Regions from separate parts of the Exiguobacterium sp. SH31 genome, predicted to be linked through region 4. Evidence: riboswitches for the same ligand, from Rfam matches in the RefSeq annotation. Region 4 holds a riboswitch; each other region holds the start of a gene.
The links. A riboswitch is a leader RNA that binds a small molecule or an ion and turns the genes downstream of it on or off. The one in region 4 is predicted to bind S-adenosylmethionine.
Positions count from the first base shown of each region.

Region 1: it holds a riboswitch for S-adenosylmethionine, as region 4 does, so the genes downstream of both, A6395_RS01240 (MetQ/NlpA family ABC transporter substrate-binding protein) here and msrA (peptide-methionine (S)-S-oxide reductase MsrA) in region 4, are expected to answer to the same signal.
Region 2: it holds a riboswitch for S-adenosylmethionine, as region 4 does, so the genes downstream of both, A6395_RS06805 (2,3-diketo-5-methylthiopentyl-1-phosphate enolase) here and msrA (peptide-methionine (S)-S-oxide reductase MsrA) in region 4, are expected to answer to the same signal.
Region 3: it holds a riboswitch for S-adenosylmethionine, as region 4 does, so the genes downstream of both, A6395_RS03745 (methionine ABC transporter ATP-binding protein) here and msrA (peptide-methionine (S)-S-oxide reductase MsrA) in region 4, are expected to answer to the same signal.

Region 1 covers NZ_LYTG01000007.1:5,869-13,776, reverse strand. The annotation lists gene A6395_RS01250 (aminotransferase class I/II-fold pyridoxal phosphate-dependent enzyme) at 1-759, shown strand, start outside; gene A6395_RS01245 (iron-containing alcohol dehydrogenase family protein) at 756-1,772, shown strand; SAM riboswitch class I at 1,814-1,917, shown strand; gene A6395_RS01240 (MetQ/NlpA family ABC transporter substrate-binding protein) at 1,995-2,816, shown strand; gene A6395_RS01235 (methionine ABC transporter ATP-binding protein) at 2,826-3,860, shown strand; gene A6395_RS01230 (methionine ABC transporter permease) at 3,832-4,494, shown strand; gene A6395_RS01225 (Spx/MgsR family RNA polymerase-binding regulatory protein) at 4,525-4,920, opposite strand; gene A6395_RS01220 (DUF302 domain-containing protein) at 5,095-5,478, shown strand; gene A6395_RS01215 (hypothetical protein) at 5,583-6,884, shown strand; gene A6395_RS01210 (hypothetical protein) at 6,894-7,772, shown strand; gene A6395_RS15845 (hypothetical protein) at 7,672-7,908, shown strand, end outside.
Region 2 covers NZ_LYTG01000041.1:48,061-55,968, reverse strand. The annotation lists gene A6395_RS06825 (DUF4188 domain-containing protein) at 1-339, shown strand, start outside; gene A6395_RS06820 (1,2-dihydroxy-3-keto-5-methylthiopentene dioxygenase) at 372-905, opposite strand; gene A6395_RS06815 (methylthioribulose 1-phosphate dehydratase) at 919-1,536, opposite strand; gene A6395_RS06810 (2-hydroxy-3-keto-5-methylthiopentenyl-1-phosphate phosphatase) at 1,533-2,183, opposite strand; gene A6395_RS06805 (2,3-diketo-5-methylthiopentyl-1-phosphate enolase) at 2,180-3,334, opposite strand; SAM riboswitch class I at 3,406-3,508, opposite strand; SAM riboswitch class I at 3,714-3,816, shown strand; gene mtnK (S-methyl-5-thioribose kinase) at 3,898-5,052, shown strand; gene mtnA (S-methyl-5-thioribose-1-phosphate isomerase) at 5,049-6,083, shown strand; gene A6395_RS06790 (GNAT family N-acetyltransferase) at 6,192-6,674, opposite strand; gene A6395_RS06785 (VOC family protein) at 6,754-7,134, shown strand; gene A6395_RS06780 (winged helix-turn-helix transcriptional regulator) at 7,163-7,468, opposite strand; gene A6395_RS06775 (VOC family protein) at 7,586-7,908, shown strand, end outside.
Region 3 covers NZ_LYTG01000028.1:588-8,495, forward strand. The annotation lists gene A6395_RS03735 (MetQ/NlpA family ABC transporter substrate-binding protein) at 1-306, opposite strand, end outside; gene A6395_RS03740 (methionine ABC transporter permease) at 336-998, opposite strand; gene A6395_RS03745 (methionine ABC transporter ATP-binding protein) at 988-2,016, opposite strand; SAM riboswitch class I at 2,095-2,200, opposite strand; gene A6395_RS03750 (thioredoxin family protein) at 2,653-2,910, opposite strand; gene A6395_RS03755 (PTS sugar transporter subunit IIC) at 3,101-4,156, shown strand; gene gcvH (glycine cleavage system protein GcvH) at 4,201-4,584, opposite strand; gene A6395_RS03765 (arsenate reductase family protein) at 4,633-4,986, opposite strand; gene A6395_RS03770 (hypothetical protein) at 5,032-5,760, opposite strand; gene tnpA (IS200/IS605 family transposase) at 6,014-6,412, shown strand; gene A6395_RS03775 (RNA-guided endonuclease InsQ/TnpB family protein) at 6,417-7,493, shown strand; gene A6395_RS03780 (acyl-CoA dehydrogenase family protein) at 7,640-7,908, opposite strand, start outside.
Region 4 covers NZ_LYTG01000010.1:2,010-9,917, reverse strand. The annotation lists gene A6395_RS01535 (bifunctional glycosyltransferase family 2/GtrA family protein) at 1-925, shown strand, start outside; gene A6395_RS01530 (3'-5' exonuclease) at 953-1,519, opposite strand; gene A6395_RS01525 (four-helix bundle copper-binding protein) at 1,587-1,919, opposite strand; tRNA gene A6395_RS01520 (tRNA-Ala) at 2,035-2,107, opposite strand; gene A6395_RS01515 (GRP family sugar transporter) at 2,252-3,115, shown strand; gene A6395_RS15940 (hypothetical protein) at 3,349-3,489, opposite strand; gene A6395_RS01510 (hypothetical protein) at 3,752-4,363, opposite strand; gene msrA (peptide-methionine (S)-S-oxide reductase MsrA) at 4,811-5,335, opposite strand; SAM riboswitch class I at 5,399-5,498, opposite strand; gene A6395_RS16060 (hypothetical protein) at 5,543-5,704, opposite strand; gene A6395_RS01500 (amidase family protein) at 5,825-7,219, shown strand; gene rlmN (dual-specificity RNA methyltransferase RlmN) at 7,289-7,908, shown strand, end outside.

The sequences.
Region 1 (7,908 bases), on a different contig from region 4:
GCGGTCGTCCACGACCTCGTCCTCCGGGAAGAGAACGGCTATCTTCCTGATTACGAGACGCTCGATCCGCAGGGGGCGCGACTCATGTATTTGAACTACCCGAGCAATCCGACCGGCGCCGTCGCGTCGCCCGCGTTCTTTGACGACACGGTCCGGTTCGCGAATAAGCATGACCTCATGGTCGTCCACGACTTCGCCTACGGCAGCATCGGTTTCGACGGTCACGTCCCGCCGAGCTTCCTGCAGGCGCCGGGTGCGAAAGACATCGGCATCGAGGTGTATACGATGTCGAAGGCGTTCAACATGTCCGGCTGGCGGGTCGCTTTCGCCGTCGGCAACCGCGACATCATCGAGGCGATCAACACGTACCAGGACCACGTCCATGTGAGCGTGTTCTCGGCCATCCAAGAGGCGGCCATCGCCGCGCTCGAGTCACCGCGTTCGCTCCGGGACGACTTGTCACGGTTGTATGAGGCCCGCCGCGACCGGCTCGTCGACGGGTTACGTCAGGCCGGATGGGACATCACGGCCCCGAGTGGCTCGTTCTTCGTCTGGGCGAAAGTGCCGGACGGGGACGCCAAATCGTTCTCCCATAAGCTGCTCCACGAGGCAGGGGTCGCCGTGACGCCGGGCTATTTCTTCGGCTCAGAAGGCGAGCGGTACGTCCGGTTCGGGCTCGTCTCCGCCGAGCCGAAGATCGACGAGGCCGTCGAGCGGATCGAGAAACTGTTTGCGACGTATGAAGAGGTCCGGGCATGATCCGCCAAGCCGTGCTCGAGTACGACCATGCGGATGACGCGCTCGAGCGGCTCGATGAATTGATCGATGGCCGTCGTGCTCACGTGCTGCGCGGACAGAACGGTTTTGACGTCGTCAAGCGCGTCCTGCCAGCGATCACTGCCTATCCGACATCGCTGTTCGGCGGCGAATGCACGGACGCTGAGGTCGAACGGCTCCGTTTGAAAAATGTGGACGTCCTCATTGCCATCGGTGGGGGTAAGCTCGTCGACACGGCGAAACTCGTCGCTTACCGGCAAGGTGTCCCGCTGATCGTCATCCCGACGCTCGCCTCGAACTGTGCCGCCTTCACGCCGCTCAGCGTCATCTATGACGAGCAAGGGGCATACGTCCGCTACGACGTGTTCCGCGTCGTCATCGAGCGGGTCATCGTCGACGCAAGGGTCGTGACCGACTCGCCGTACGACTACTTCCGGGCTGGCGTCATCGACACGGTCGCCAAGTTTTACGAGGCCCGCTATTTGAGCGGCGACAGTTCGCCTGACGCCGGCGTCAACACCGGTCTCGCCTTGGCCGAGCAATGCGGCCGGCTCGTCGAACTCGACTTGAGTGAGTCCAGTTTCACCGCGTATGGGCCAGAGACCCGGTTCGCGGTCGATCACATCCTCGCCGTCGGCGGCGCCGTCGGTGGTTTCGGGGACGCCGGGACACGCGTTGCCGTCGCCCACGCCGTTCACAACGCGCTCAGCCGCTTCGAGTCGACCCACCCGTTCTTACATGGCGACAAGGTCGGATTCGGCCTCCTTGTCCAAGAACGGTTGCGTGGCTCGTCTGACGCCCCATATTTAGAGGCGTGGCTCGCCAGGATCGGCGCGCCGACGTCACTTGAGACGCTCGGACTCGTGCCGGCCGACATACCGCAACTGGTCGACGCGGTCCGGGTCGAGACCGAGTTGCAACGTTCACCCGTAACGCTCGATATTGACTATTTGAAAATAATTTTTGAAAATTTAGTATTTTCTGTTTACAAATAAAAGAATTAAAAGTAAGATGATAACAATTAAATAAGACCGATAGCTTATCAAGAGTGGTGGAGGGACTGGCCCTATGAAACCCGGCAACCAGATCGTAATGATCATGGTGCTAATTCCAACAGACGAAACGTCTGGGAGATGAGCGTGTCCGACTGTCTTTGACTTGTCGTGCCCGCCACTCTTTATGAGTAGCGGGCTTTTATTTTGGAGGAGGAATCATTCATGAACATCAAACAGAAAACAGTACTCGCAGGAACATCTCTACTCGCGGCCATCGCCTTGTCGGCGTGCGGCCAATCGGACGCGAGCGAATCGCTCAGCACAGAAGCCCTCACGATCGGCGTGACGGGTGGGCCGCACCAGCAGATCGCCGAGAAAGTAAAAGAACTCGCGGCCGAGGATGGCCTCGAGCTCGACATCAAGGTGTTCAACGACTACAACACGCCGAACACCGCACTCGACGAAGGCAGTCTCGACGTGAACAGTTACCAGACGCTGTCGTTCCTCGAGCTGCAGAAGGCGGACAAAGGCTATAAGATCGACGACGTGTTCAAGACGGTCGCTTTCCCGATGGGGCTCTATTCGGACAAGCTGACGGACATCAAGGAGTTGAAGGAGGGCGATAAAGTCGCCGTCCCGAACGACCCGGCGAACGAACTTCGGGCGCTGCGCCTGTATGAGACGGCCGGACTCATCACCTTGAAAGAAGGATTGACGGACAAGGCGACGAAACGTGACATCGCCGAGAACCCGCTCAACCTCGAATTCATCGAGCTCGAGGCGTCACAGCTCCCGACCCAGCTCCCGGAAGTCGCGCTCGCGGCCATCAACACGAACTTCGCGATGGGTGCCGGCCTATCGATCAATGAGGACGCGTTGTTCCATGAAGACACGGTCGACAACCCGTACCCGAACTACGTCGTCGTCCGTACCGACAACAAAGACGATGAAGTCGTCGAGACACTCAAATCTTACTACCACTCGGACGAGGTCCGGACGTTCATCGAAGAGACGTTCGACGGCTCGATCGTCCCGGCGTTTTAAGGAGGCACTATGATCGCACTCAAACAGATCTCAAAAACGTTCACGGTGAACAAAGGGACCGTCACGGCACTCGACGACGTCTCGCTGACGATTGAAAAAGGTGAGATCTTCGGCATCATCGGACGGAGCGGCGCCGGCAAGAGCACGCTAATCCGCATGATCAATCTGCTCGAACGGCCGACGTCAGGTCAAGTCGAGATCGAGGGACAAGACATCACGACGCTCGACAAAAAAGGGTTATCAAAGCTCCGTCACCGCATCGGGATGATCTTCCAGCACTATAACCTGCTGAAGACGGCGACCGTCGAAGACAACGTCGCCATCCCGCTCCGCCTAGAAGGACTCGATAAACGCTCGATCAGCGAGCGGGTCGACAAGTATCTCAATATCGTCGGACTGACCGATCACCGTAAACATTACCCGGAGCAACTCTCCGGCGGCCAGAAACAGCGCGTCGCCATCGCCCGGGCCTTGGCGCACGAGCCGGACATCCTGCTCAGTGACGAGGCGACGAGCGCGCTCGACCCGGAGACGACCGAGTCGATCCTCGATCTGTTGCTCGAGATCAACCGCGAGCTCGGTCTGACGATTTTCTTGATCACCCATGAGATGGAAGTCATCGAGCGCATCTGTGACCGGGTCGCCGTCATCGACGCCGGCAAGATCGTCGAAGAAGGCGACGTCCTCGACGTCTTCTCGGACCCGCAGCATCCGACGACGCGCCGCTTCTTGAAAGCGAACCTCGACGTCCCGAAAGAAGTCGTCGACGTGTTGAGCTCGCACGGGACGCTCGTCAACTTGTCGTTCATCGGTCACCAGACCGAACAGGCCGTCCTCGCCGAGCTGACGAAACGGTTCGGCCTGCTGCCGAACATCATCGGGGGCGGGATCAAAAAGCTGAAAGGCGGTCTCGTCGGCAACTTGCTCGTCCATCTCGACGGGGACCGGGCACAGACCGACCAAGCCGTCCGCTACCTTGAAGCGAGCGGCGTCAAAGTAAAGGAGGTGACGAACCATGCTGCAGTTTTGGGAAAATTGGGGTGACTTGATTTGGACGGGCACGATCCAGACGCTGACGATGACCGGCATCGCGCTCGTCATCTCGACACTGATCGGCTTGCCGCTCGGGACGCTCCTCGTCTTGACGCGGCCGAATGGACGGCTCGCGAACCGTTACTTTTACGGGGCATTGTCGAGCGTGATCAACGTCGTCCGCTCGATCCCGTTCATCATTCTGCTATTCTTCATCTTGCCGTTCACCCGTTTCATCATGGGGACGACGATCGGCGTCCAAGGCGTGCTGTTGCCGCTCATCGTCTTCACGGCGCCATACATCGCCCGTTTGATGGAGTCGGCACTGCTCGAAGTCGATCGCGGCGTCGTCGAGGCGTACGAGGCGATGGGCATCTCGACGCGTAAGATCATCTGGTACGTATTGATCCGTGAGGCGCGGTCGTCGATCGTGCTCGGTCTGACGATCGCGACGATCGGTCTGATCGGTGCGACGGCGATGGCGGGTCTCGTCGGTGCGGGCGGACTCGGAGATATCGCCTATCAGTACGGGCATCTCCGGTTCGAGCCGGAAGTCATGTACGTGACGATCTTCGTCTTGATCCTGCTCGTGCAGTCGATCCAATCGTTCGGCAACCGCTTGGCGGCCCGGCTAAAGAAAGCCTGACAAAAGAGCGTCGCAAAATTTGCGGCGCTCTTACTGTTTGTCTAATAGTCGTTTCAAGTCGGCGATCCGGTTATGCCGGGGGATGAACGTCCGGATCTCTTTCTCGCTGAACCCGATCTGGATCCGGTTGTCATCGACGACGATCGGACTCTTCAAGATCTGCGGATGCGTCGCGACAAAACTGTACAGTTCGCGGAGCGACATCTCGTCGAGCTGGTCGGCCGCTTGTTTGTAGACACTTTTTTGGACAGACAAGAGATCGGTCGTCCCGTTTTCGGTGAGCCGGAGCATCTCCTTGAACTCGGTGAACGACATTCCTTGGTCGGTCAATTTCTTCTCGATGAACGGGATATTCTGTTCGCGTAACCAATCGAGCGTCTTGCGGGAAGAACTGCAGCTTGTATGCGTGAATACGGTGACCGTCACGACAACCACTTCTCCTTTTCCTAAGGTTGGATTACTTTATTGTCTCTCGATTATACGGGTTCGGCGTAGAATATGTTTCAAATCACATATACTTTTTTCGAAATCGTCGGAACGATTCGTTTCAAGCGAGTTCGGGTACATGACGAGAGAGACAACAAACAAGGAGGGGCTTACATGTTTGATTATACGGTGAAGACGGATCAGTCGGTCGAAGCAGTGGTCGAGAAGTTGAAAGCGACGCTCAAGGACGAAGCGTTCGGCGTGCTGTGGGATTTCGACTTGAGTGATACGCTCAAAGAGAAAGGTGAAGCCATCGACGGGGACTATCGTATCCTCGAAGTGTGCAACCCGAAAGAGGCCAAGAAAGTCATCACGGCGCACCGTGAGGGCGGCTACTTCCTGCCGTGCAAGCTCGCCGTCTTCACGAAAGACGGGGCGACCCACGTCGGCATGCCGAAACCGACGAAACTGATCGAATTGATCGAGGACGAGTCGCTCCAGTCCATCGCACTGGATGTCGAGACGAGACTGACACGCGCCATCGATAACAGCATCTAATCGATTCATCGCACCCGTCCAATTTCATGGGCGGGTTTTTCATACCCTCTCCAAAGTAATATAATGGTAAAATTGGAGATAATAAAATTCAAGGGGCGGATAATTTGAAAAAGTTAGTCGGTTTACTTGTAATATCCACGAGCTTGTTGGCCGGGTGTGGTGAAGAGAAACAAGACGTCGTGAACTTGTCGTATGTCGACGCCCATTGGACCGTCAGCAAATACTCACTAGAACAACCAGTGGTGCTCGAATCGGCCGGTGAGACGCTCGCGGCCTGCACTGGGGACTTGACGACCGAGTTGAAGGGCGACCTGACTGTGTTCGATACGGTCGTGGCGAGCCGCCATCCGATGACGGACACGGGTTGGGAATATGGATTTAAAGCCGTGACATACATACAAGGGGACGAAAATTATGCGATGTGTCGGGATATGGCCTCACCACATTATTCAGTGGAAATGGTCGATGCATTCCCGGAGTTCGTCGATTTGACTGCGGGTCATTCGATTCGGCACTATCCGTCTGTCCGTCCAGCAGACGAAGCCGCTCGCCTCGCCGTGCAAAATGCTGATGAATTGACAGAGGCCGGGAATGAAATCGAGCCGTTTCCCGATACGGTCATGGCGTTTTCTCCTGCGATCCACGGAGAGATCGAATTGACCGTCGGGGATCGGCCGAGCCAATTCCCTTTGTTCGCGTTCGAACCGATGATGGCGGATGTAGAAGATGTCAAATTAGCCATTGGCTATGATTCGCGTGACGCCAAACCATACGTGTTATTACTACTTGCTGACCTTTACGTTTCGGTCAGTCCGTTACATACAATCAATGATCCAACGAAAGAAGAACCGACGTATGACGACCTCGTCGTCAAGAGACTCCCGCTTGACACGGAACTCGTGCCGAATAAGACCTATCCGTTATATGAGTTCAGTTACACCCGCGACGGAGAAGCGGTGACCGAGACAGCAAGCATCACATATCGTGCCGCAAAGCTGTTGTCCACTGATGAACGAAAGACGCTCGAGACACATCCTAACGAGGAGTATATGCCGATTGTGACCGGGCCGCTCGTGTATCTCCATCAGGAACCGTTTGACAACGAATCGACAGTATCCTATCCCGCTGTGTTGCGTGCGGCCGGCAACGAGATGGATGATCTGATTCAAGCAATCGATTCCGCCGAGCCGACGAAACGTGTAGGCGATCAGGGCGACTATCCGCTTCTAACGATCGTCGACGGGCTCAAAGGTCAGGAATTCAAGGTGACTTATAAACAGCGATCGAAGAAACTGGATATCTACGTGACGGACCAATCTACTGAGGAAACGTATAAACTGACGAGCGAAGGGGCGGAGACGTTCTTGTCCTACTTCCCCGACTTGAAGAAGAAACCGAAGAATTGAGGTGAACTGATGAAAAAGTTCGGATTAGGAATCTGTCTATCGCTATTCGTTTTGGCTGCAGGATGTGCCCGGGACCAAGAAGTAGTCCGATATGATGTTGTCGAGGCCCATTGGACGGCAGAGCACATCACACATGACCTTGAAGTGCAGGCAATCAAGGCCAAGGACATGTTGACCTATTGTGAACAAGGCGAGTTACTCAACGATATCGAAGAGGACCATCTATCCTTGCTTGGCGTGACGTTTGCAAGCCGAATGCCTTTCACTGAGCCCGATACTGAAACATACGCCTTCAATGAGACATCGTTCGTCGAAGGTGATGCCGTTTACGCGCTGTGTAAGTCGGACCACGTTGAGGGATATCGGGCGGTCAAGCTGGATGCAAGACCGGAGTTTTTGAAAGACGAGACCGCACGCGAGATCTCGTTGCTACCTAGCGTAGTAAGCGGGACAGAAGAAATTCGGGAAAGGTTATCACGGGAAGAAGCGATCCATCCTTACGGGCAAGACCTCACCATTCGTCCATTCTTGGATAGTCTTTATACGATCTTGCCCGGTTTCAACGGGTCCATTGAGTTTGGAATCGGGGACGACGGGGTCTTCACACCGTATTTAGATTTTGCTCCTTACGTGGTCATGGAGGACACTCATGTGGCGCTAGGATATGGCACGAAGACGAAGACACCATACATGTTAATGTCGGATGACGGGATTCACTATGGACAGTATTCGTTGAACGATGGCGAATTACTGGACGGAGTCGACAACTTAAATGTCCGGACGCTTCTTGCAGGCGGTACGCTCGAACCGCTCGAACCGTTTCAAACCGAATCCATTCATCACGGAGCCGACCGATACCGATGCCGTCTCGATCGGTTATGTCCATAAATACCCGTACCATCCCAGTGTCCCGTTTTACTATCCGGACGCGGTCAGCATCGAGGGGCAAGGCTATGAACGATTGACCGAGGCGCTCGAGACGGGGACACCTTCGACCAAGAATGGGGAAGCAGGAGAGTACATG
Region 2 (7,908 bases), on a different contig from region 4:
TTGAAGGAGCTGTACACGAATCGAGATTCAGGTTTTTTGTCGCATGAGATGACGATTGGGTGGCGCTCTGTCACCCTCATTCAATATTGGCGTTCAAGCGAGGAACTTCTCGATTATGCACACGGAAAACTGCATTTAGAAGCGTGGAAAACATTCAATCAGAAAGCGCGGGCGAGTGAGGTGGTCGGGATTTTTCATGAGACGTATGAAGTCAGTAACTATGAGACGATGTACGTCAATCTTCCAACACGCGGACTCGGTAAGGCACTTGGGGATATCGATGTTGTGAAGACGCGAGAATCGGCTAAAGAACGTTTGGCCGAACGGCGGATGAAATAAAGAAACGGACGAGCAATTCGTCCGCTTCTTTATTATGCGTTCACATTCTGTTTCTCGTAGATCGGCACCCAGCCCTCTGTCGTCACGAAGATGCGGACGGCGACGACTTGGCGGTCGTCTTGAAGCGTGAAGTAGTGGCGCGTGTTCACCGGGACCGAAATCAAATCGCCCGGATTGAGCTCGATGTTGAAGTAACCGCGTTCGGCGTCGTCGATGGCGAAGATGCCGTGACCGCTGACGATGAAGCGGACCTCGTCGTCCGTATGATGGTGTTCCTTTTGGAAGTTGACAAGCAGTTCGTCCAAGTTCGGTGTCGCGTCAGACAGCGAGATGACGTCGGCCGTTTGATAGCCGCGGCGCTCTGACACGTCTTGAATCTCGTCACGGAACGTTGCGAGGATGGCTTGCTTGTCTTCGTCCGTCAGTTCGTAGTTTTCTTGAAGCGCGATCGGAAGTTTAGCGATGTCCCACTGCTCGTACAGGATGCCGCGCGATTCTAAAAATACGTTCACTTCAGATTGGTCGACGAGACGTTCTTCAGTTTGTTGGAAATAGACAGTTGCCATAGAAAGTTCCTCCTTATGAATGGACGCCTAAGGCGCGTAGTTTTAACGTGTAGCTGAACAAAAATTCGTATGCTTCTAAATAGCGCTTCGCCGCATCCGGCGTCTCGCCCCAGACCGTGATGCCGTGATTACGGATGAGGACGGCACCGGCGTTTGAATGGACGTGAGGCGCGAAGGCGGCCGCGAGCGTCGGGATGTCGGCATGATTGTCGATGATTGGGACCCGGACGACCGCGTCCTCTTCCCAATACCCGAGTGCCTTGATGATCTCTTGCCCCGTGAAGACGACCTCACCGTTCACGGCGTGGAGCTCGGAGATGACGTTGTTGTCGACTGTGTGCACATGGAGTGAACACGCCGCCGCGGTCTTGTTGAACACCTCGACGTGTAGCAACGTCTCAGCGGACGGTTTACCAGTTTGTTCGCCAAGCAACCTGCCGGCCGCGTCGACGAGGACGAAATCGTCCGCGGTCCGTTTTCGTTTATCGCGTCCGCTCGCCGTGACGAGGAAAGTCAGCGGGTCGTCGGAGACACGAATCGCCAAATTGCCACTCGTTCCTGGGAACCAGTCGCGCGCGGCGAGTTCGTCTTTAATGTCGGCGAGTTCAAGCCAACGTGCAGTCACGCTCATACGTACACCTCCTTCATGTGATGGGTGATGTCGTCGAACGTCTCGAACGGGGCGTAGGCGATGCCTTCTGCTTCACAGAGCGTGATGAGTTGCCCACGGGCGTAGACGAAATCGGCCCGTTTGGCGATCTCGAAGTCGGTCACCGAGTCACCGATGACGATCAAGCGATCAACGGGATCGACGATCGTCCGGGCGATTGTCGGTTTGCAGCAACCACAATCATTCGTGCAATGCGCGTCACAGGCGTAGGGCCAGTCGACGCGTACCGTCTCGTCCGAGAAGTCGGCGACGTTACAGTAGATGTGGTCCGGTGCGACGTGGTCTTGCAAGATCGGGTGCACGAAAAAGTCCATGCCGCCGCTGACGACGTCGAACTTCCAAACTTGTTGCCGGACTTCTGCCAAAAACGTCGAGAACCCTGGGCGCAAGGTGATGCGGTCCAGCAAGTAGTCACGGTACGCCGAAGCGTCAGCGCTCGGCAACAGCTGGAACATCTGTCCGACCCCGGAGCGGATCGAGATGTCTTGAGCGAGCACGTCGTCTTTGAGCGCGTGCCATTCGGGCGGTGCGAACGCCCGCATCAAAGCGATGATGTTGTCCTCGGCCGTGATCGTCCCATCGAAGTCACACAAGATGTGAATCGTCATTGTTTTGACCACGCCTTTAGCGCGGACTCGAGCTCGTTCGTCTGGCTCGCCACGCCTAATACTTGCTCAATCGCTTGTCGGAACGCCCGGGCCCCGGCAGCCGCGCCGTCTGGGTGACCGTGGATGCCGCCACCGGCGTTGATGACGACGTCTGTGCCGAAATCACGGATGATGTCCGGGATGAGCCCCGGATGGATGCCGGCCGACGGGACCGGTAGAATCGGCTTCGTCCAGTGCGGCCGAGCACTGCCATCCCGAATCGCGAACGCCTCATCAGGCGGTGTCGCAAGTGAACCGTATGGGGACGGGAACAGCGTCAAGTCGGCCCCCGCGAGGCGGATCAATTTTCCGAGCAAGAGCGAGTGGCTGATCGAGCTGGTCAAGGCGCCGGCGAACGCCGGGTGCGCCAAAATCGGGACGTTAATTGTTGGATCGCTTGCGAGTTCGCGGAGTGTGTCGAGCCCGTATGTATAGACGTTGAACAACAGTGCCGTCGCGCCCGCCTCGATCAAGCGGAGCGCTTGGTCACGCAGCCCGAACACCGGGCCGCTGAGCGTGATGGCATAGAGCGAACGTTTCCCGGTCGTTTCGAACTGTTCTTGGATGACGGCCGCTCCGATTTTAGCTCGTTCAAGCGACGGAGTGAGCGGGTTGTCGTATAGGATTTCATCATCTTTGACGATGTCGATGCCGCCGGCGAGCTGGTCTCGAAGTTGCTGTTCTAAGAAGCGTAAATCACGGCCGATGATCCCTTTAAAGATGCTCATGACGAGCGGGCGATCATGTACGTCGAGCAACTCACGAACGCCTTGAACACCGAACTTTGCTCCAGGGAATTCAGATGCAAGCGTTTCGGGTAACGTTAAGTCGATCAAGCGTACCGAGTCATCGAGCGATAATTTCCCGAACGTCGTCGTCAAGATGGATGAGAAGTCGGGCGTGACGTTATGGAGCGGATAACGGATTGTGAAGCGGCTCGTCGTTTCCGTATGCGTCGTTGAGACGACCTCGCCCCGATACGCCTTTAATTGTTCTTGCTCTAGGTGAGGCAGTTCCGTCCACGTGCCGACAGTCAGTTCGAGGGCGATTTTCTCGGCGACAGTCGCGACGCGGTCCGTCCGGCTGATTTCATATGTGGCAGTAATACTCATGTTCGTTCCTCCTTCCGGTCAAACAAAAAATGACCCCATGCCGAGGCAAGAGGTCATCATAAAAAAATGAACTCTTATCTCTCAGCTTACGCTGCAAGAATTAGCACCGTGCCCAATCGGGTCGGTTGCTGCGACATCATCGGGCTTGTCCCCTCCGTCTGCTCTTGATAAGAATGTATTTTGAAGTTGTGAAATTTAATTGAATTTTGTCACACAATATCCGGTTCGTCAATTCCTTTTTTTGAGAAAAAAAGTTTGAGTTCGTTGTTACCATATATGCATAAAAAAAGTGACCGTTGCTCCAGCAAATTGCCGTTGACAAAGGTGGGGTCGAGTCCGTAATATTCATCACAACAAGTTCACACAATCGAATACGACACTCTTATCGCGAGTTGGCAGAGGGAATTGGCCCGATGACGCCGCAGCAACCGACCAGTAGGCACGGTGCTACATCCACCAGACATACGTCTGACAGATGAGAGGAACAACCGTTACGGCTGTGCCTCTTTCTCGCGGAGAAAGGGGCTTTTTTTGTGGGGAATATACCGAAAGGGGAAACAGACATGGCTTATCAACCATTTACAGAACAGACAGTCGTCGAGCACGTCAGAACGTTAGGGTTACTCGAAGATGGGGGCATCGCGCATTGTGAGGAGATCGGGGACGGCAACTTGAACCTCGTCTTCCGCATCCGTCAAGGCGAAACGAGCCTCATCGTCAAGCAGGCGCTACCGTATGCGAAAGTCGTCGGCGAGAGTTGGCCGCTCACACTTGAACGGGCGTGGATCGAGCAGCTCGCGTTGCGCGAATTCGCCAGTGTCGTCCCGCGTTTCGTCCCGGTCGTTCTCGGCAGTGACCGGACGCTCGCCTACACGATTTTAGAAGACTTGTCTGACTTTGATATCGTCCGGACGGGCTATTTGGAAGGGAAAACGTATCCTGAACTCGCCCGTCACATCGGTGAGTTTTTAGGACAGACGTTGTTTGAGACGTCAGACTATGCGGCCGGCCCGATTGAGAAGAAGCGGAAAGAACGGGATTATTACAACCCGGAACTGTGCGACATCACTGAAAAACTGATCTTCATCGATCCGTACAAAGATGCCGAATCGAACAACATCGAAACCGCGCTCCGTCAGGACGTCGAAGCGCTTTGGCGTGACCAGAAATTGAAAGTGGAGGTCACGAAACTGAAAGTCGGTTTCGTCACGAAACACGACGCGCTCTTGCACGGGGACTTACATACAGGCAGCATCTTCGCGACGCAACAAGAGACGAAAGTCATCGATCCAGAGTTCGCTTTTTACGGACCGTTCGGCTTTGACATCGGGCAAATCGTCGCCCATTTGACGCTATCGACGTTCCATGACCCACTCAAACGGTTCGAGCGGTTCACCGACGTATTGACGGTATGGGAGACGTTTGAGAAGACGTTCCGGACGAAGTTTGAGACGGCGGTCGAACCGTTCAACACGGACGGGTTCGTCGATGAACTACTTCAAACCATCTTTAGTGACACGATTGGCTACGCCGGATGCGAACTGATTCGCCGCACCATCGGTCTCGCCGGAGTCAATGACCTCGAGACGTTACCGGAAACGGTCCGGCTCGAGCGGAAACGGGAAGCGCTCACGCTCGGCACGACGCTCATTAAACAGCGCCACGATGTCCGGACAATCGATGAATTAGTGACGCTGTTAGCGGGGGTACGCGTATGACAGTCCAAAACATTCGCTTCGAACCGTCCCGGGACGAGCTCGTCATTTTAGACCAAACGTTACTGCCGCATGAGGAGCGGTACGTGACGATCGCGACGCTCGAACAGGCGGAGCACGCCATCGAGACGTTACAAGTCCGAGGCGCGCCGGCCATCGCCTATTTCGGCGCATTCGTGCTCGCGAAAGAAGCGGTCCGCCTCCAGGATGACCCGGACTTCACACGCCGGCTCGACCTCGTCGGCCGTCGATTGATCGCGACGCGACCGACGGCGGTCAATCTGCAAAACGTGATCGAGTCACTTCTCGGGCTGAACGTCGGCGTCGACTTTGAAAGGATCGCGACCGACATCAAACATCGGGCCATCGCGCTGTTCGAGCGAGACGTCGACACGTATCGGGCCATCGGGGAGCATGCGCTCACGGTGCTGCCAGCAGGGGGGAACGTCTTAACAATCTGTAACGCCGGGGCGATCGCGACGTCGCGTTACGGGACTGCGCTCGCTCCGTTTTACGTCGGGAAAGAGCGAGGTATCGCGTTTAACGTCTTCGCTTGTGAGACGCGGCCGCTCCTCCAAGGGGCACGCCTGACCGTCTGGGAGCTCGACCAGGCCGACATCGATGTCACGCTCATCACCGACAATATGGCCGCTTGGACGATTCAGGCGAAAGGGGTCGACGCCATCATCGTCGGCGCTGACCGCATCACACGGACGGGTCACGTCGCCAATAAGATCGGCACGCTTCAGCTCGCCGTCCTGGCTAAACATTACGGGATCCCGTTTTACGTCGCGGCCCCGCATTCGACGTTCGATTTGACGGCGGACGATGTGATTCAAATCGAGGAGCGGAGCGCGCTAGAAGTGACCCATATCGGCGGACAACCGACGGCGCCGGTCGGGATCACCGTCTTTAACCCGGCGTTTGACGTCACACCGCCTGAACTGATCACCGGACTCATCACCGAAGCGGGCGTGTTCGAGCCGAATGAAGCAGCGATCACACACCATGTAGGGGGAACGGTTCACGTGTGAAACAGCAGCTCCGTGCTTGCCCGAACGATGAAGTGTGACCGTCTTGGTATGAGACGGGAATGGCCAGATTTACTTAGTCGACAAAGGCACCGGGCAGCAAAAGCGCCCTCAGAATCTATCCTGAGGGCGCTTTTTGCGTTCTAATGCGATGAAGTCGAACGTACTCCCGTTCGTGTCTTGTTGAAATGAAGCCACTTGTCGAAACCCGCAAGCTTCATACACGCGAATCGCCCGCCCGTTGAACGTGGCAACCGACAAGGTGATACGATTTGGGTCGAACTTGGCTTCGACGAAAGCAAGAATCGAGGTGACGAACGCTCGTCCGGTCCCGTTTCCGGTCAGACCTGGCTTCATGCCTAAACCGAGGTCAATCGTATCGGCGTCTGTTTGATGCACGCTAACGAAACCGACCAGTTCGCCATCGTTCGTGATGGCGAATACCGATTGCCCTCGTTGTTCGGTGTCTAAAAACTCGGCCAAGTCGTCTTCGTCAGCCTCCATATCGTAAAAAGCATACTCTCCATCGTAATGCCAGGTGAAAGCAATCGTTTCTGCCTGCGCTTGTGTCATCAAAGCGAACTTATACGTCATAGTGATTTCCTCGTTTCAAAAGGATAGATAGGTGCTACACTTTCGATAGTACCATCAATTCAAGAAGTGAGGTGACCACATGGGAATCAAACTAGATATGGTCGGCATCGTCGTCGAGGATATGAAGCGCGCGCTCGACTTCTATCGGCTGCTCGGCCTGTCGATTCCAGTATCAATGAACGGGGAAGCGCACGTTGAAGTTGACGAAGGCGGCGTCCGGCTCGCCTTTGACACAGTCGAGGTCGCGGAGTCGGTGTATGGGGAATGGAAACCGGCATCGGGGCATCGGGTCGAGCTCGCTTTCCTGTGCGACAGCCGTGAAGCGCTCGATACACTGTTTGAAGCTATCTTCAAACAAGGATACGTGATTCATCGTGAGCCGTGGGACGCGTTTTGGGGACAACGTTACGCCATCGTCGTCGACCCAGACGGGAACCTCATCAGTCTATTCGCGTCATGACAAAACCCTCGCCGGACTTGGCGAGGGCTTATTCGTCTCGGGTTTCGCCCCAAGAGCAGAGCGCCTTCATCGCTGGTTGCAGGCTAAACGCCTCCTCGGTGAGGGAGTATTCGACGTGGAGCTGTTTGTCGGTCGAATAGTCGTCGCGTCGGACCATGCCGAGCTGTTCGAGTTCGCGCAGTTGGTCGGTCAACACTTTGCGGCTGACATCGGGGATGGCGCGCTGAATCTCCGAGAAGCGGCGCGGGCCGGTCTCGAGCGTGCAGTACACTTGTGGACGCCATTTACCGCCGATGATGTCGAGCGCCTTGTTGACGGGGAACGGGGTCGTCATGTTCAGTTCGCCTCGCTTTCGGGTAGTTACTTCAATGTGCGTACTTTTTTTCTTGCTACGATGAAGGTATCTTATCGTTATCGACCCAAATGAGCAACCAAAAAGGAGCGGATCAATTTGACTTATCCACGTACATTCTCACATATCGGGCTATCAGTCCCCAGTGTGACGGAAGCAGTGAAGTTTTATGAAGACGTGATGGGCTGGTATACGATCATGAAACCGTCGGACGTCGTTGAGGATGACTCACCGATCGGCGTCATGTGCACCGAAGTGTTCGGCCCGGGCTGGGGCAAGTTCCGCATCGCCCACATGTCGACCGGTGACAAAATCGGCATCGAGCTGTTCGAGTTCCCGAACAACGAGAAACCGGAGAATAATTTTGAGTTTTGGAAAACAGGCATCTTCCACTATTGCGTCCAAGACCCAGACATCGAAGG
Region 3 (7,908 bases), on a different contig from region 4:
GTTCTCAGCCATTTGTGACTCGAGGTACGGCTCGTGTTGGAAGTAGTTCGCGTCGAGTTCGCCAGCTGCGAGCGTCTTGTTCGGGAGCACGTAGTCTTGGAACTTCTTGATTTCAAGCGTGTAGCCTTTTTCTTCATATTCGTCTTGGACGTGCTCTAAAATCTCGGCGTGTGGTACGTTCGACGCGCCGATGATGAGCGTTTTATCGTCGCCCGAGCCTGATTCTGAGTCCCCTCCGCCACATGCCGCGAGAATTGTGAGTGCTGATGCTGCTGTCAATCCGAGTACTGTTTTCCATGATTTCATTATAAAACCCTCCATATGGTTGTATTTGATTAAGCTGATCGCTTATCGATTTTTGAGACGAGTCGATCGCCGATGAACTGAACGACGAAGACGATGACTAAGATCAATACGGTCGCGACGAACGTGACGTCGCTTTGTGAACGCTGGAACCCTTCGAGGAACGCCAAGTTCCCGAGACCACCACCCCCGACGACTCCGGCCATGGCCGTGTAACCGACGATGGCGACGATCGTCACCGTGATGCCTGACACGATGGCCGGGAGTGCCTCCGGGAACAACACTTTATAGACGATCTGCCATTTCGTCGCGCCCATCGACTCGGCCGCCTCGATGACACCGCGATCGACTTCGCGGAGTGCGAGCTCGACCATACGTGCATAAAACGGGGCCGCACCGATGATGAGCGCCGGGAGCGCCGCCGTCGAGCCGAGCATCGTTCCGACGAGAAGGAGCGTGAACGGAATGAGCAAGATGATTAAAATAATGAACGGGATCGAGCGGAACACGTTGACGACCGCGCTGATGATCGTGTAAATCGGACGATTCTTCATCATGAGCGGTTCGTTCGTGACATATAAGAGCATGCCGAGGGCGAGACCGATGACGAATGTCGCGGCTCCTGCGACGAGCGTCATATAGAGCGTCTCCCACGTCTGTTCGAGCATGACTTGCCAATCTACATTAGGAAACATCGCTTTCTACCTCCACTTCCACTGCCTGCGATCGGATTGAGGCGATGGCCCGCTCGACTTCAGCCGGCTCTCCGATCAATTGGATGAATAGCGTTCCGAGCGCGCCGACTTGGGACTGCGTCACGTTACCGCCGATGATGTTGAAGCCGATGTCGTGCTGTTTCAACACTTCCGATAAAATCGGCTGTTCGGCCGTCTCGTTCAAGAACTTAAGTTTGACGATTTGGCCACTCGGATAACGTGCTTTCAAATGCTCGAACGTGAGCGACATGTCGTCGACGGCACCGATCTGTTTGACGAACTCTTTCGTGATCGGCTGTTCCGGATGTTGGAACACGTCCGCGACTTGGCCGGTCTCGACGACTTTCCCTGCCTCCATGACGGCGACGCGATGACAGATTTTTTGGATGACGTGCATCTCATGGGTGATGAGGACGATCGTCAGTCCGAGCTTCTTATTGATGCTGACGAGCAGCTCGAGAATCGAATCGGTCGTCTTCGGGTCGAGTGCGCTCGTCGCTTCATCGCAGAGGAGCACGTCTGGATTTGTAGCGAGCGCGCGGGCAATCCCGACTCGCTGCTTTTGACCGCCCGATAGTTGCGACGGATAGCTGTCTTCACGTCCGGCGAGACCGACGAGATCGACGAGCTCTTGGACGCGGCGTTTACGTTCACTGGCCGGTACCCCGATCAGTTCGAGCGGGAAGCTGATGTTCTCAGCGACAGTGCGCGACCATAACAAGTTGAAGTGTTGGAATACCATCGAGACGTTTTTGCGCACCCCGCGCAGTTCTTTCGGAGTGAGCTTCGTCAGCTCGCTCCCTGCGACGACGATCTCACCGCTTGACGGTGACTCGAGTCGGTTGAGCAGACGGATGAGCGTCGACTTCCCCGCCCCTGAATATCCGATTATTCCAAAAATTTCGCCGCTCTCGATTGTGAGCGACACATCATCGACCGCCTGGACTCGACCGTTCTTCGTGTCGAACCATTTGGCCACATTACGTAATTGAATCAATACCTTTCCCTCCTGACAACAAAAAAAGTACACACGTTTGAGCAAACGTGCGTACTTTATCGGTACGGACAACGATTGCTCTCATCTTCCAAGGTTCTCACCTTGCTGGAATTAGCACCATTTCGGATTGCTCCGCGGTTGCTGGGCGTCATAGGGCCAGTCCCTCAGCCTCTCTTGATAAGAGTGTTGTTTATTCGATTAGCTTTATAATAGCGACACATTATTTTCATGTCAAACTATTTTGTGCGAAAAATCAAAAAAAGGTGCCATCCGAGGATGACACAGAACGTAGCACCTTGAGTCACGGAAGGACAACCCATAGATGAAACTCTTTTGCCCGATCAGAGTGTTCATCCTTATATGGGGGATTCAAGCCATCCATCACTCGGCCTTAGAACGTACCATGCGGTTACGCGGTAGGTGTCCCTGCGCTTGATTTTTTTGGGGGACAATCGAAGGGAAGGTCCACCTAAAAGTCGCGTAAAGTGATGCACCGGCTGTTCTAAAACGTCTTGATGGCTGGAGAATCTCGTCCTATATTGTGTTCAAGTAAGATGTTGTAATGAATATACCATTCGTGAACTTTCTGTGTCAACTGATTATTTAAAATTTTCTGATTATTCTAATCATCCTATCTCATTTAACGAAAGATAGGACGTGCTGCACGTTTTGGAACGCATATAATCGGTCTTCGACTTGGCCGTCTTTAAGCTTTAACAGCGCCGGGACGCTCATGACTTGATACGCTTCTAACTCTTGCGGGATAAAGTTGGCGTCCTGCTTGTCAATCGCGAGTGTCGGGTCGACCGCTTCGACGACGGCGAGCATCCGCTCGGCCACAGCGCATGTTCCACACATCGGGGCGTATATATATAACAATCCGTCTGTAATCATTGTTCTCACCTCTTTTATAAGTATATGAATGTGAGCCGATCTGTTCAAAAGTTGTGCTCACCCCACGAATTTTCTGAATCGTTCAACATTTCCTGTTGACGCTTCACGAAAAGAGGCATAGTATGGTCATTAACTTTAACGCTTTCGTACATAACAGCGTATACGTAGAAAAGGACAGGTGAATCGACTTATGACGGAACAAACGAAACTGACAGGCAAACAATTTTTGATGAACGTATTGAACGGACTCAGTCTCGCTATTTTAATCGCCCTCATCCCGAGCGCATTGCTCGGTGAATTAACGAAAGCCATCTTACCGTATTTTCCGTCTTTGCAGTTCATCTTAGACGCGACGACGATCGCGATGCGCCTACTCCCGGTCATCATCGGTGTCACCGTCGCGATGCAATTCGGACGCTCGGCACTCGAGGCCGGGACGATCGGTATCGCGACCCAGGTCGGGAGCGGCGCTATCCGTATCGAGGAAGGCGCGTTCCTCATGGCCGGAATCGGCGATGTCATCACGGCCGGTGTGACCGCCGCCCTCGCGACATATATGGTCATGCAGCTATCGCCACGCTTAAAGACGTACACCGTCCTGGTCTTACCAATGACGGTCATCGTCATCGCCGGCGGAATCGGCATGTTCTTACTCACGTACATCTCACAGATCACGACGTACATCGGCACAGTCATCATGACGATGACTGAACTCCAACCGATCGTGATGGGCATGTTGATCGCGATGGCGTTCTCGCTCATCATCGTCTCCCCGATCTCGACGGTCGGGATCGCGACGGCGATCAGTCTGTCCGGTGTTGCCGCCGGGGCCGCTAACCTCGGCGTCGTCGCAGCCGGTTTTGGTCTCGCTATCGCCGGGTGGCAGATGAACGCGACCGGGACGTCGCTCGCTCACTTCCTCGGCTCACCGAAAATTCAAATGGCGAACTTCGTCCGTCGTCCGATCATGATGCTCCCTGTGCTCGCGAACGCGGCCATTCTCGGGGCGCTCGCCGGTATCCTTCGTATCGAAGGAACACCGATCAGTGCCGGATTCGGTGTCTCTGGACTGATTGGACCTGTCAACGCCCTGCACTTGATGCCAGGCGGATTCGCGCTCTGGAACGTCATGCTCGTCATCGTCTTGTTCGGCCTCATTCCGGTGACGCTCGGGATTGTCTTCTATCGGCTGTTCAACCGGACATCACTCATCCAGCCTGAACATTACCGCCTCGACTTCGACTAAATCAAAAAATCCCGGCTTCTCATAGAGAGAAACCGGGATTTTTGTTAGCCTTGAATCATCGTTTCATATTCTTCTGCCGACATGAGTTTGTCGACGTCCGTTGAATCGTTCAACTCGACTTCGATCATCCATGCGCCTTCGAACGGTGCTTCGTTGACAAGTTCCGGCGAGTCCGCGAGTGATTCATTCACCGCCGTGATTTTCCCAGAGATCGGTGCGTACAATTCAGACACCGTCTTGACCGATTCGACCGAACCGAACGGCTCGTCGAGCAAAATCGTGCCGCCGACTTCAGGAAGTTCCACAAACACGATGTCCCCTAGTTCGCTTTGTGCGAAATCCGTGATCCCGATGCGGGCAACGCTTCCGTTCACTTCAACCCATTCGTGTTCTTTTGAATAACGTAGATTTGCAGGTACTTTGCTCATCATGACTTCCCCCTCAAATAAATTAGACTCACATGTGTATTATAGCACTTAGCCCCAAACGTCTGTAAATGACTTTTCTGAAAAACCGACCGTCGATTTTTGACCGTCCGTGACGATTGGACGCTTTAAAAGCATACCATTGCTGACTAAAAGCTCGATTTGTTCGTCTTCTGACAAATTCGGGAGCTTATCTTTAATGCCTTCGTTGCGGTACACTTGCCCGCTCGTATTGAAAAACTTTTTGAGCGGCAGCCCTGACTGTTGCCAGATCGACGCGAGTTCATCTTTTGACGGTGTCGCCTCGACGATATGAACGTATGTATACGCGACGTCGTTCTCCTTCAACCATTTCTCTGCCTTCTTACACGTACTGCATGGCGGATAGCCATATAGTGTCACCATATTTATCACCTCTTGTTTTACTGTAGCATACTCCATTCCCGCAAATCACGCTTCGAGCAAGCGTGCGATTTCTCGCTTCAGCGTCGCGTTGACCGGGTGACGCGCTTCGATATAGCTCAGCATCGCCGCGGCCGCTTCGACCGACTTGCCGTAACCTGGAAGCCATTCGCTGAGCCCGGCGACGAGCTCCGGGTGCCGTATCTCGACCCGGCGCGTCGGATTGAACGGGTCGCCCGTCTCTCCATGTGCTTTCAACACGTTGTTGACGGCCGCGACTTGGATGAGTTCGAAGCCGGCGAGCTTCTCTCCGCGTCGTTCACGGAGCAGACCGACGTACAGGTTCGTCAGCGCCTCTTCGTAGCAATACGCTGCGTCTCGGACGTCCGTGACGAGCTTAGGCGTCGCGAACGATTCGAGCGCTTCCTCCCGCTTCCAGACGATCCGTCCCGGAGTGTAGGCAATGTGTGGCATCTCGAACAGTTCGAACACGGCGAACTCCCCGTAAATACCGTCCGCGTACATGATCTTGTGGCCGTCTTTCGTGTTTTGGAATTGGTAAGCGATCGGTTCAACCTCGAGCCAGTCCAAGTTGTCGATGAAGCGGGTTTTTCGTCCGTCCTCGACGATCAAAAAGAAATCGAGGTCGGAGTAGTCGTCGAGCCGCTCGGTCTCGAGGCCAATCGAACCGAGGGCGAGCAGCATCAGCGCCCCTTCTTGTTTCGCGACCAAACGCCCGATTCGTTCCATTCGTTCCAACAGTTGATCTCGTCTCATAAACATTCCTCCTTTTCCTCATTGTACGTTCTGATCAAACGAAAAAGAAAGGGCTGACCGCGTCCGGCCACCCCTCCCTGTTCGAGAAATTTTTATTACAGAATTTGCGAACGAGAAAGCCCACTCCTTTAGTGGTGGGATGAACGTGAGCTTGATTTCGGAGTCCCGTTAGTCGGAACTTCAGAAATCAACAAGCAGCATCTTATCCCGATAAAATGTATCACTCTAATAAATCTAATGATACAATGGACGTATGAACAACTACAGAAGAACCAAAACCACCGTATCGATGATCCATTATCATTTCGTGTTCTGCCCGAGGTATCGCCGAAAACTATTTGATGACGATACGTTCGAGCAACGATTCAAAGAGATCGTCCGTGATGTCTGCGAAGAGCTCGACATTCGACTCATCTCCATCGCGTGTGATCGGGACCACACACATCTATTCTTGTCGGCGTTGCCATCCCTCAGCCCGTCTGACATCATGGCGCGCATCAAAGGCGTCTCGTCGAAGCGACTACGAGAGGAATTTCCCCATCTCACACATCTCACAAGCCTTTGGACGAGATCCTTCTTCGTCTCGACGGCCGGAAATGTTTCCAGCGAGACCATCAAGCGTTATGTCGAGGAACAAAAGACAAGGAGGTGACACCGTGTCGCAGACATTGACGGTGAACATCAAACTTCATCCGACAAAAGAGCAACAATCGATCTTAGAGCGGATGATGCGCACCTACATCGGCACGACGAACCAGCTCGTCTCGGACATGGTGCAGGCTCGAGAAAACTTAAAGCTGACGAGCAAAAACGTGAGTTCCGATCTGCCGAGCGCCGTCAAGAATCAGGCCATCCAGGATGCGAAGAGCATGTTCAAAAAGGCGAAGAAGAAGGGCTTCCAGGTCGTCCCTGTCCTCAAGAAGCCGTACTGCACCTGGAACAACCAAAACTACTCGTTCGACTTCGAGTCGATCTCTCTTCCAATCATGATCGACGGCAACGTCAAGAAGACGGCGATCCGCGCCGAGATGGTCGACCCGGACAACCGGAACGCCACGCTCCTCGCCAACAAGCTCGGGACGCTCCGCATCATCAAGAAGTCGAACAAGTGGATCGCCCAGATCGCCGTCACGATCCCCACGACGGAGAAGGGGGGCACCAACGTGCTCGGGGTCGACCTCGGCCTGAAAGTCCCCGCCGTCGCATCGACAGATCGTGACAAGGCGCGGTTCTTCGGGAACGGGCGTGAGAACAAGTATATGAAGCGCAAGTTTCGTGCGAAACGGAAAGAGCTCGGTCAACAGAAGAAACTGGATGCGATCAAGAAGCTGAACAACAAAGAACAGCGCTGGATGAAAGACAAAGATCACAAGGTGAGCCGTGAGATCGTCGACTTCGCGAAAGAGAACAAGATTTCTGTCATCCGCCTCGAAAGATTGGCGAACATCCGACAGACGGCAAGAACAAGCCGTAAACACAACAAGAACCTGCACACCTGGTCGTTCTATCGCTTGGCACTATTCATCACGTACAAGGCAAAGCTCGAAGGCATCAAGGTCGAATCTGTCAATCCGGCCTACACCTCCCAGACATGCCCTTCTTGTGGAGCAAAAATTAAAGCGAAAGACCGAACATATTCCTGTCCGTGTGGATTCAAAAAACACAGAGATCTAGTCGGTGCGATGAATATCCGATACGCACCTGTGGTCGATGGTAACAGTCGACCAGCCTGAGAACCTATACGGTCTGTCTCAGGAGGGGTGATGGCACACCCTCATCTGAAGGCTTGAACAAAACAGAAATGGACTGCGTTCGCACAAGCACTTCAGAATCCCACTCATACCGAAGGGGTGAGCTTGCGGCTTTAGCCGTGGGAGTGTCAAACGATGAACTTGTTCGCTTTGATGAGACTCGCTGCGACTTCGCGCTTCGTACCGATGACGTTGATTGGCTGATAGCGGCTGAACTTCTTCATCGCCGAGAGCAACATCCGTTGCTCGTCGCCGGACGCTGCCGCGTACAACACTTCTTTCGCCATGAGCTCGACTTGCTTGAACACTTGCTCGGCGAAGATTTCCGTGTAACGTACTTTTTGTTGGTTCTTATCGATACCAGTCCGCGCAATCGCTTTATCCGTCCGCGCAATCG
Region 4 (7,908 bases):
CAGTGCCGATACGTGCCGTGCTGTGTTCGATGACGTAAAGCCGGAAGTTTCGACTGTGCTCGAGCATGAACAAAATGCGGGTAAAGGCGCAGCGCTAAAGACCGGGCTCCGTCACATCGTCGATGCGTACCCTGAGACGACCGGCGTGATCACCGTCGATGCGGACGGACAACATCTGCCGGCGGACGTCCGTAACCTGTACGATGAAGGGGTGAAGTGGCCGCATCATCTGATCATGGGCTGTCGTGATTTCTCGTCTCCTGCGATTCCGTTCCGGAGCCGGTTCGGCAATCAAATGACGAGATTTGTCATGTTGCTCGGCAGCGGTCTCCGTCTGAACGACACACAGACCGGACTGCGGGCGATTCCGCTCCGCTATGTCAAGCAACTGATCGATATTCCGGGCAACCGCTATGAGTTCGAGATGAACATGTTGACGTTCACGAAACGATTGCAAGTACCGATCCATCAAACACCGATCGAAACGGTATACGTTGACGAGAACGCGTCCTCACATTTTCGTCCAGTCATCGATTCGATTCTCATTTATCGCATGTTTTTGGCCTATTCCTTATCATCAGTCGCTTCATTCTTAATGGACATCGGCGTCTACGCGTTGTTGATCTTCTTATTGAATCCATGGTTCGAAACAGTCCATGTCATCGTGGCGACGATTTTGGCGCGTGTCGTGTCCTCATTATTCAACTATTACGTCAATCGGAAAGTCGTCTTCAAATCGACAGCGAAGCGCTCGATGTTGAAATACTTTGGGCTGGTCGCTGTACAGATGGCGCTGTCGGCGAGTCTCGTCTACGTGTTGTTCCTGCTGTTCCGGGACGGTGAGGTCATCCTCAAGGTCGCCGTCGACAGTGTATTGTTCGTATTGAGTTACTACGTCCAAAAAAGATGGATCTTCAAACGCTAAAAGGCCCGACAGCTGTCGGGCCTTTCGTCAATAAGCGAGCGTTCCGAGTTTGACTGACGTGTAGCGGTGCAACTCGCGCACGTCGGCGATCCCGGTCTTGATCATCATGTCGCGTATGAGCAGGGCGCAGACGCGGGCGTCCTCGGCGGCATCGTGGTGGATGAACGGGACGTTCAAATGCTCGGCCATCGTGTTCAACTTATGGTTCGGTAGCCCCGGGTAGAGCTTGCGGGACAACTTGACGGTGCAGCCGTATTCAATCGTCGGGAAAGTGAACAAGTCGTACTTGGCGATCGCCTTACGGAGCGCACCCATGTCAAACGCGGCGTTATGGGCTATGACGACGTCGACGGCGTTCAATGTCGGATAGAGCTGTTCGAGCACTTCGGGCAATGTCGGGGCATCCCAGACGTCGCTTGGGCGAATTCCGTGGACGCGAATATTGCCTTGGTCAAAGTCTTCCTCAGGATTGACGAGCAATTGGTTCGTCTCGACGACTTCACCGTCTGTCAGTAGACTCCAACCGACAGAGCAGATGCTCCGACTGTCGCGATTGGCCGTCTCGACGTCGATTGCTAGAATAGAATGTGGCATAAAAGTTCCTCTCTTCGTTAAAAATCTGTACAAAAAAAGTCTAACACAAGGTTAGACGGTAAAGCGATCATGCGGCCGAGAGATGCCGACACGCCTCGGCGCAGCGCAAGCAAGCCTCAGAGCAACGTTGGCAATGGTCGTACAAGTGACGCCCGCATTCGACGGCACACGTATCACACACTTGCGCGCAGAGCGCCGCGATCGGTCTTGTGAACGCCGAGTCGGTTTCGAGCGCGTTCAAGGTGAGTGTGGCGACTTCGGCACATTCTTTCGTCAACCGGATACATTCCGAGACCATCAGCAGGTCTTCTTCTTGTAAACATTTCGAGAAGCAATGGTTGCTCGCCCGGATACAATCGATCACGGCCAAAATCGTCTCTTCGACAGAGGTTCGGTTCATTGGAAGTCCCCCTTAAGATAAATGATGTCTTACAATCATTACCCGGTTCGTGTCGACTTAAACCGAGGCGGGGACACAAAAAAGCCGGCCCACATCAGTGGACCGACTTAAGGAATGGAGCATAGCGGGCTCGAACCGCTGACCTCCACGCTGCCAGCGTGGCGCTCTCCCAGCTGAGCTAATGCCCCGTTGGAAATTATTATATCATTCTAATAAATGATTTGGCAATAAGAAAAACGAAAGAACTTTGAAAATCATTTTTTTGAAGTTTAATGGACGTTAGAGCTGGGAAAAATAGATAGGATGTTATATTAAGAAAGCAGGTGCAACGTATGGAGATGATTTTGTTGGCGCTACTGCCTGCCCTCATGTGGGGGAGTATCCCGCTGATCGTATCTATTGTCGGCGGCAAGCCGATTCAACAATTGATCGGCACGACGATTGGCGCGATGGTGATGGCGGTTGTCATCGCGCTCGTCTTCAAGCCAGAGTTCACGACGCTCGCGATCGTGACTGGTTTCATATCAGGTGTGTTCTGGGCGCTTGGACAATACCTTCAGTTCCAGTCGTTCCAAATTTTAAGCGTCTCGAAAGCGATGCCGATCAGTACAGGGATGCAGCTTGTCGGGACATCACTGTTCGGGGTCATCGTCCTTGGGGACTGGAAGACATCGACCGAGCTATGGCTCGGCTTCTCGGCCCTCGTCTTGATCATCATCGGGGCCGTCATGACGTCATATCAACAACATAAAGAATCCGATAGCAGTAGTGCTTTGAAAAAAGGGCTACTCGTGCTCCTCGTTTCGAGCATCGGTTACGTGACGTATGCTGTCCTGACCAACTACTTTGAAGTGGATGGCATCACCGCCATCCTACCGCAGTCACTCGGGATGTTCATCGCCGCGCTCTTGTTCAGTCTTCGTGAAAAAGATGTGAAAAAGTTTGATCCGAAAACGTTCAAGAACATCTTCGCCGGGCTTGCCTGGGGGATCGGGAACTTCGGATTGTTCGTCTCGAGCGGAGAAGTCGGCATCGCGACGTCGTTCGCACTGTCCCAATTGAACGTCGTCGTCGCAACGCTCGGTGGCATTTACTTGTTAAAAGAAGAAAAGACGTCGAAAGAACGCGTCTTCGTCTTCATGGGGATCGGTCTGATCGTGGTCGCTGGATTCATGTTAGGGCTTGCGAAGAGCTGAATGATTTTTTTAAGGATGGGCCAGGTTGCTTGATGCGACTTGGTTCTTTTTTTAGTTGAACAGGAATACTGACTTTTATCTATAATGATTGGAAAAATGAAGAATCGGAGTTCTGTTCTGATTTTTCGGCAATAGTGTAAAATCGTATCGAGCAAAAACTATCAATTTTATTCTAGCGTTCACAGCTACCTAACGCCGAGGGAGTACAAACAAAGATACCTCTTCGAAACTTTCTAATTAAGTGTTGACAATCCAATGTCCATGCTCACAAGTTTTAAATCGTCAAACTCTTCTTGAAGCTGGTCAGGAAGGCGTCGAAGCAATACCTCCGTCATCTCGTCCATCGTCTGTTGATCCAGTTGAAAATTATCCACCTGAATCATCCTCTCCTGTTGGTAGCCTAACGATACTTTGTATCCAAGCAAGCAACATCTCGGTTTAATTCACATAAGCCCTGGTGTTGTTTCGGAAAAAATGTTCATTGATGTGCGTCGGTTTTTAGATATAAGTGTTTTGATGGTTACACTCGTGCTAGATATCGCATATGGAGGAACAAGTTTTCCATACTCGATAAATAATTTATACATAAAGGGACTAAGAGGAGTCAAAAATCGACTCTCTCTTAGTCCCTTTATGTTACGGATTATTTTGTTGCTGTAAATATAATTGTCTAAAAACTTCTATAGAACCTTCGATATCTATCCATTTTTCTAAAAGATGATCAAAGTATATGTCTTGGGTCAACATGATTTTTTTAGAATTCACAGAGTCGTTGTTTAAATATAACGCCATTTGTTCTTCATTTTTTGCAATATCATCTACTATTTCCCACGGGGACCCATACAATTTGATCACTTCTTCTTCAGATAACGCAATAAATTCTTGATAGTCTTCTGGTGTTAGTAAGTCAGCATAAGCCTCGTACAAAGAAGCGTAGATTTTAAAAGGTGTGCCGTCTCCAATTTCTTTTTTGTATAACCACTCATAAATCATCTTCCATGTATAAATGAAATTTTCGAAGACGTATCCCCATTCCCAGTGTACTTCATCTTTTGGTAGCGTGACTCGTTGTTCTGATCCATTATCGTAATGCACAATATAATGTAATTTACCAACGATTGAGGTATCCTCAATAAAGTCATTTACGGATAAGCCCAATTGCTTTGCTGCTTCACTAATTAAGAACTCATCAGTAGATCCATAAGCTGAGAACCGGATTTCTGCAAAAGTAACGATTAGACCGTACATAAATCCTCCCAAATAATATTATTTTAAATACCAATACTGTTCTGTCGGGAAGAATTGATCAACCCTTGGATTCTTCGATTTATCACGATAAAAGCGTATTCCGACCTTATATTCCATACCATTAATTCGGGTTGTATAAGTGACACGACTATATTTGTTACCAGCTTTAACTGGTCGTCTAATTTGGTTGTTAATATCAGATGCGTTCGTTATTATAACTTGAGCAAGAGAGGTTATGAAACAATTCTTCTGTAATTCTTTGAATAAGTGATTTTCTTATGCCCCGCGGAAGATTAGAGTTTCTCGATGAAATACCAAACTCATTTTCTTCTAGATAAAGTTCCGAATCAAGATCAAGTAATTCATTATCACTTGTTAAAGCTGGAATAAATGTAAAGACGCGACCATATCAAACTGGCCGCGTCTTTACATTTTCAATTATACTGTTTAAGCTTTTTCCGCCCACGCTACATCAATAAATTCATCACGTCCTGAAATAGCCCGATCTTCCTTGTAGTGTTTCGGGTTCTTCTTATGGTAGTCCTGATGATAGTCTTCGGCCGGATAAAACACGTCGGCTGGTAAGATTTTCGTCACGATCGGTTGTTTGAACTTTCCGCTCGCGGCGAGCGCGTCGCGGCTCTGTTCTGCTTTCACGCGTTGTTCTTCCGTATGATAGAAGATGGCTGGCGCATATTGTTGCCCGCGGTCTTGGAACTGGCCGCCGTCGTCGGTCGGGTCCGTCTGAATCCAATACAGTTCGAGCAGACGCTCATACGCGAACTGAGCCGGATCGAACGTGATCTCGACGACCTCGTAATGCCCGCTCGTGCCGGTTTTCACTTGTTCATACGTCGGGTTGTCGACATGTCCCCCGGTATAACCGGATACGATTCCTTCGATGCCTGGCTGTTCCTCGAACGGTGTCACCATGCACCAAAAACAGCCGCCTGCAAATGTTGCTTTTTCCATTCATAAGTCCCCCTCGATCAATTTCCCAAAAAAAGCGCCCATGTCATCGACATGAGCGTTTTGTCATATCGTCCAAGGCGATGCCTTGCTGGAAGTAGCACCTTGCCGAAGCAGGTTGCTGTGAAGTCATAGAGCCAGGTCTCTCGTTCACTCAAGATATCGATATGTAGTTGGTGACAGCATCATATCATCTGTCTCGTTTAAACGTCAACGATTTGGTGTGCGCCGAAGTTGAAATAGCGTGGCACCAACAATCAAGATAATGAGGGCGATGGACGCAGGGAATGCCCACGGCAAATCATCCCCGAACAATTGTAGAAAGAACAGGGCGAACACGGACAGTAAAACAAGGATGTAAGAGCGGGACATGGCTACCTCCAATAACGTTTCTTCTAGTGTATCAAGTTGCACATCCAATGGCGATAAAAAGAAGGGGATTCGATGCATTCAGCGAATACCGAATAACATTGCCTATAAGGAGGGAACTAGATGCAAGACTTATTTGAACTAGACATCGAGACCGCACAGCGCGGCTATAAAGAAGGGACGTTCACGGCCCGGGACGTGACGGCCTACTATTTGACACGAATCGCTAGCTTGAACGATAAACTGAAAGCGGTCATCCAAGTGAACCCGGACGCGTTGTTCGAGGCTGAGGCGGCGGACCGTGCCTACCGACGCGGAGACCGGCTGCCACTCCTCGGTATTCCCGTTTTACTCAAGGACAACATCGAGACGGCGGGACTCATGAGGACTACTGCCGGCGCCGTGGCGCTCGAGCATCACTTTGCGGGTCGTGACGCTGAACTCGTCCGTCGCCTCCGTGAGCACGGGGCGGTCCTTCTCGGCAAAGCCAATTTATCGGAATGGGCCAATTTTTTGACGGAGGACATGCCGAACGGATGGAGCGGGGTCGGTGGACAGACGCTCAATCCGTATGGTGACAATCTCGACGTCGGCGGTTCGAGCTCTGGCTCGGCGGCGGCCGTTGCGGCGAACTTGACGGTGCTCGCCGTCGGCAGCGAGACGAGCGGGTCGATCATCCACCCGAGCGTCCATAACGGCATCGTCGGTATCAAACCGACGGTCGGGCTTATCAGCCGGAGTGGGATCATCCCGATTTCGCGGTCGCAAGATACGGCCGGTCCGATGGCGCGGACGCTCCGCGACGCGGTGCTCGCACTAGAAGCGATGTGCGGGGAAGACGATTCGGACCCGGCGACGACACATCTACCGGCCGGTCCACCGTACCGGACGTGTCTCGACGAACGTCAAGCCGTCGGCATGCGTGTCGGTTTCGTGAAGGCTGAACTGTCGGATGAAGAACAGACGCTCTATCAAGCGGCGCTGGCGTTACTCAAAGCGAGCGGGGTCGAGCTCGTCGAAGTCGACCTGCCGTCAAACGACGGACTTGACCAAGGCGACGTCCTCTACCATGAGTTCAAGCTCGGGATCGAGGCGTATTTGGCGACGACAGCGCTCCCGTATGAAACGCTCAAGGACTTGATGGACTGGAACAAGCTTCACCCGGAAACGATCCCGCACGGACAAGTTACGTTCGAGAAAGCGAATCAGTTATCAGGGCGTTTGACCGAGTCGAGCTACCTCGAGCGACGCTTAGCCGACGTCCGGCAAGCGAAAACGGACGGCCTCGATCGTTTATTGATGGAACAAACGCTTCACGCCCTGGCGTTGCCACACGACTTGAATTACGATATGGCGGCGAAGGCAGGGCACCCGACGGTCACGATCCCATACAAGCTCAAACAGAGCGGGGCACCTTTCGGGCTGTCATTCACGGGTACGAGCTATGCGGAACGAGACCTCATCCGTATCGCCTACGCGTTCGAACGCCACGTGACGCGTCCGATCCCGCCTATGTAAGAACGTTGCACCTGTCGCTCACGTCCGCTACAATGGTACGTATGCGGATTGAAGAAAGGACAGATTACAATGAAATCATCTATATATGGGCTGACATTTGATCAGCTGTCGGACGCTTGCGTATCTTGGGGATACAGTGCCTACCACGCCAGACAAATATGGGACTCGCTTTACATCGACCGTGTCAGACGGCTCGACGAAATCGCGGTTCGTCCCGAAGTGCGCGAACAGCTTGAGGCGAACTATGCGCTGACGACACAAGAACTGTTCGTCAAACAAGAAGCGGGTGACGGCACGGTCAAATTCTTACTTAAACTGCACGACGGGCATTATATCGAAACGGTGCTCATGCGCCATAAGTATGGACGTTCCGTCTGTGTGACGACACAAGTCGGGTGCAACATCGGCTGTAGTTTCTGTGCGAGCGGCCTCTTGAAAAAAACACGCGACTTGACGGCGGGCGAGGTCGTCGAACAGATCATGACCGTTCAACACTATTTAGACGAGGTCGGTGAAGATGACCGCGTCAGCCACATCGTCGTCATGGGAATCGGGGAGCCGTTCGATAACTTTGATAACTTGGTCGACTTCCTCCGTGTCGTCAAAGATGAGCGCGGTCTCGCGATTGCTCCTCGTAAAATCAACGTCTCGACGAGTGGGCTCGCCGACAAGATCTACAAGTTCGCCGA